Regions from separate parts of the Nesterenkonia halotolerans genome, predicted to be linked through region 1. Evidence: predicted binding sites of a transcription regulator. Region 1 holds the regulator's gene; the other holds the start of a gene.

What was found. Region 1 encodes LexA, which represses DNA repair genes until DNA is damaged. Its sites were predicted from a motif close to TCGAACANNTGTTCGA; they were not measured.
Region 2: a site for LexA is predicted at 1,037-1,052, ahead of H4W26_RS05210 (LexA family protein). Genes of this name have one in related genera too.

What each region holds. Positions count from the first base shown of each region.
Region 1 covers NZ_JADBEE010000001.1:866,338-868,731, forward strand. The annotation lists gene H4W26_RS03935 (histidinol-phosphate transaminase) at 1-5, opposite strand, end outside; gene H4W26_RS03940 (LysM peptidoglycan-binding domain-containing protein) at 57-485, opposite strand; gene lexA (transcriptional repressor LexA) at 692-1,411, shown strand; gene H4W26_RS03950 (CapA family protein) at 1,438-2,394, opposite strand, start outside.
Region 2 covers NZ_JADBEE010000001.1:1,142,130-1,144,523, reverse strand. The annotation lists gene H4W26_RS13705 (SHOCT domain-containing protein) at 135-947, opposite strand; gene H4W26_RS05210 (LexA family protein) at 1,070-1,498, shown strand; gene H4W26_RS05205 (Y-family DNA polymerase) at 1,480-2,394, shown strand, end outside.

The DNA.
Region 1 (2,394 bases):
GTCACCGCCCTAGTCTAGTCACGAGCGGTGACAGGCCCGCGGGGACTGACGCTGGGTCAGTCCACCGGGATGAAGAGCTCCTGGCCCGGTGTGAGCTCCGAGGAGCTGAGGTCATTGAGCTCGGCGATCTGTCCGATCAGTACCTGGGTGCGCTCCTCGGACTCCACTGCGTTGGCCACGCTCCAGAGCGTGTCCCCTGCACCGACGGTGATGACCTGGGCGTCGACGCCGGGAGCCCCAGCTGAGGAGGCCTGGGCCTGGTTCAGCAGCGACGTGGCCAGCATCATGGCGCCCAGGATCAGGAAGGCCAGTGCCGCCAGAGTGGGAAGACCGAGAAGCAGGAACCGTCCGCGGCGGGTGAGGTGCAGGGCGCCGGCTGAAGAGGCGTGGCTGTGTGGTTCAGTGACGCGATCCGCGGCGATGGACGCTGCGGGGACGCTGGGCGCGGTGACAACAGGTGCAAGAGCAAGCTGTGCTGTACGCATGGGGAAGAACCTTTCAATCGAACGTGTGTTCTATTTCTAGCACATAGTTTCGAAGCTTGGCCAGACTCGCCGCGGAATCAATGGAATATCTCTACGGTTTCGCGTAACCTGAGCGCCAAGTTCGAAGTGATCTTCGATCCGAATCTCACCGTGAACAGTCCATCAGCAGGGTCTGACACGGACGGCGACGCAACCAGGAGGCGGCAATGGCGCAGGACACCAAAGGCACATCGGCGGCGCCGCGACTGACGGATCGGCAGCGTCAGATCGTCGACGTCATCCAGGCGTCTCTCGCGGAGCGCAGCTACCCGCCGTCGATGCGTGAGATCGGTGACTCCTGCGGCCTGGCCTCGCTCTCCTCGGTGACTCACCAGCTGGCGCGTCTCCAGGAGCTGGGGTACCTGATGCGGGTGCCCGGGCGCCCCCGGGCCATGGAGGTGCTGCGGGACTCCACGGGCAAGCTGCTGCTGAGCGAGCCCACCCCAGAGGCAGAGCACCCGTCCGAGGACACCGTGGTCGACCTGCAGGGGTATCGCGTGCAGTCGGACAGCCGAATCTCAGAGATCCCCATGGTCGGACAGATCGCCGCAGGTGGGCCGATCCTCGCGGATCAGCAGGTCGAAGACATCATGCCGCTGCCGCGCCAGCTCACCGGCGAGGGCGAGCTCTTCATGCTCCAGGTCCGCGGTGACTCGATGATCGAGGCCGGCATCTTCGAGGGCGACTGGGTCGTGGTGCGGCGTCAGAACACCGCAGAGAACGGTGACATCGTGGCTGCGCTGCTGGAGGACGAGGCCACGGTGAAGACGCTCAAGCGCCGCGATGGCCATGTCTGGCTGCTGCCGCAGAACCGCCAGTACGAGCCCATCCTCGGCGACGAGTCCACCATCATGGGCAAAGTCGTCACCGTGCTACGCAGCCTTTGAGTCGCAGCCTCTGAGCGAGGTCTCCCCTACCCGCTGCGCGGGACCACCACGGACGCGTCCCCGGTGGACGAGGGCGGCTGCTCCCGGAGGTCCCGGTCCGTCATCACGTCGAGGATTCCCGACCACCGGTCGGCAATGGTCTCCTCGCTGAGTTCAACCTCGGCGGGAACGTCCTCCTCAGCGAGTTCACGCAGCGGCCAGATCCCCCGGTGTGGCTCCTCGTCGGTCGGGCCCCTGTCGACGGTCACCGGCAGCCAGTCCATGGAGCTGACCCGGGCGCCGTCGTCGTCGACCTCCACAGTGGCGTAGGCGACCGTACCGCTGGCGGCCTCTGGGGCGCAGCAGGCCTCGTCCTGGTTGGAGAGGAAGTTCCCCATGGACCACACCAGCCACATGCCCTCCTCCGCCGGGCCTCCGTCGAGGCGTTCCACCGGCTGGGGCGTGTGTGGGTGGCTGCCGAAGACCGCGTCGATCTCGCCCCCGACCGCGAGCTGCTCACCGTAGTCCCGCTGCGCTTCCGCGGGCGCGTCGGTGTACTCCTCACCCCAGTGCACCGAGGCGACGACGACGTCGGCACCCTCCTCACGCGCTCGGGCCGCCTGCGTGGTGAGCTCCTCGGGGCCGACATCGGAGACTCGCCACGGCTCATCCTCCGGAGGTGGGTACCCCTGGTTGTGGAGCATCGTCGTGGCCAGATGCGCCACGGTCACCTCCCTGCCACCACGTTCCAGCCTGTAGAGCTGGGGCTGGGCAGCTTCGGCCGGGGTGCGCGCAGTGCCTGCATGTCCGAGTCCGGCCTCGTCGAGGACCTCGAGCGTGCGTTCCTGACCGTCCGTCCCCTGGTCGAAGGAATGGTTGTTCGCGGTGGAGCAGCCGTCGAATCCGACCTCAGCGAGATCGGCGGCGATCTCTGCCGGGGCGGCGAAGACCGGGTATCCGACCGGGTCCACGCCTCGCGGTGCGATCGGCACCTCCAGTCCGCA
Region 2 (2,394 bases), 280 kb from region 1:
AGCGAAGGTCGCGAGTCCCCTGGGGCGGGTTTAGCCACTGGTCATCTGTTGCAGGCGCGTGTCCGGGGCGCCGGGGTCCCTTCGTGGGCAGGTGCAACTAGATGCCGGCGCAGGGCGCTGCATATGGACGGAGTTCAGAGCCCGGCGAGCAACTTCGTTTTGGCCGCAGTGAACTCATCGTCAGAGAGGATTCCGTCTCTGTGTAGGTCAGCTAGCTCGCGGAGCCGCTCCGAAAGGGTCGGACTCGTGGCGGTCGGAGCAGGGTGCGTCTCGACCTGATGAGGTTCTGTCGGAGCTTGAGGTGCCGCTACATCGACGATGTCGATGACCGAGTTCCCTGCGGTCTCTAGAACCAGACCCACCTCGTTGTGCCCTTTGAGGCTCCTGTTCATCACACCGTTGTGGACCTGATTTATCAGTGTGTAGATCTCTTTGTCAGTAACGATGGTCAAGAAGGACTTCCGCGCCTCGTTCTTGGCGAGGTGTGCGATCCCCGCGGCCGCGAGCCCAGGAGCACTGCTTTTCATGAAGGCCCTGCCGCCCTTCATCAGTCCGGACACCGCTGGGCCAAGTGAACTTTGAAAGCCGGAAGATTGCTCCTGCCCAGGCTGTGTGAACTTGATCGAACGCAGCTGTTCGTACGGCGTCTTCTTGGAGATCTTGGCGGGTTGCTGCGCATTGTCTGAGGCCGTCGCGACGCGGACGTAGCCGCCCTGGTAAATCTCGACTGCCGAGGTGCCGAAGACGCCACTTGTAACGAGCGGGCCAGCAGCCTCCGCGTCCGCCAGGAACTTGCGGCCCAGCTCTTCTCTCGCAGCCTGCCTGTCCGTGGAGGCCTTCTTGACCGCCGCTCCGAGCTTGGAGAAGGCGCCTTCCTTCTTCTTTCCCGAGTTGACGGTCGCCGGGTCTTGATCCGCGTTCCAGCCTGTCGGTGTCTGATCCTCCATGGATAGATTCTGACACAGCCCGCAGCTCACGCGAGGTCGTCGTCGGCGAGCCACGAAGCTAGGGCGCTCGTGATTCTGTCGCATTGCTTTCGAAGGTATGTTCGATAGATACTGAGGCTCCCATGCGTATCGAACAGATCCAGAGTCTCGATGAGACCGACGTAGCTCGGGGCCTCTTGCGGGCTCCTGAGTCTGTGGCTGCTGGTTATCCGTCCCCGGCTCAGGATTACCAGACGGCTCCGATCAACCTCTCTGAGTACCTCATCCGAGATCTCAACAGCACTTTCCTTGTCCGGGTCTCGGGTGACTCGATGGAAGGTGCGGGGATCAGTGACGGCGATGAACTGATCGTGGATCGTTCACTGACCGCGGGAGACATGTCCGTAGTGATCGCTATTCTCGACGGTGAAATGACCGTGAAGCGGCTGAGGCTCATCAATGGGGGAGTGGTGCTCCAAGCGGAGAACCCCTCCTACCCCCCGATCGAGGTTCAGGAGCTCTCAGAACTAGATATCTGGGGAGTCGTCGTCAAGTGCATCCACAACGTGTAGCCGACCCGACTGAGCGCGCGGGCCGTGACTTCATAGGCCTCATCGATGTCAACAGCTTCTACGTCTCGGCTGAGCGAGTCTTTGACCCCAAACTCCGGGACCGCCCCGTAGTGGTGCTTTCAAACAACGACGGGTGCTGCGTGGCGCTCAGCAAGGAAGCAAAGGCCCTCGGTATCCCGATGGGGGAGCCGTGGTTCAAACTCGCAGCCTCGGCCGCACGGTTGAACCTGGTGGCCAAGTCCTCAAACTATGAGCTCTACGGGCAGATGTCGGATCGCTTTATCTCGGTCCTGCTGGACTGCACGCCGGAGGTGGCGCAGTATTCGATCGATGAGGCGTTCGTGAAAGTCCGCGGCACTATGTCTGAGCTTTTGAGCTGGGCGAAGATGGTGAAGGACCGGCTCTGGAAGCACCTGGGTCTGCCGGTGTGCGTGGGGATCGGGCGCGCCAAGGTCTTGGCCAAGCTCAGCAACCGGGCAGCCAAGAAGCTCGACCATCTAGGTGGGGTATGTGTCTGGGAATCCGTGCCCGAGCGGCATGGAGAGCAGCTCCTGTCCAATCTCCCCGTGGATGAGGTCTGGGGAATTGCCGGTCGCATGGCGAAGCGGTTCAACGCAATGGGTATCGAGACGATCCAGCAGCTCCGGGATGCGGACCCGGTGATGATCCGGGACCGGTTTAACATCGTGATGATGCGCCTGGTCCTTGAGCTGCGTGGGGTGCCGTGTCTTCCCTTCGAAGAAGCCACCGAGATCAAGGATCAACTGATCTTCTCGCGGTCCTTCTCTGAGCCGGTGACTACTCGGGCGACGATGGAACAGGTTCTGGGGATCTATGCCCAGCGTGCCTCGGCTCGGCTTCAGAAGCATCATCGTCAGGCCAAGGTCGTCACTGTG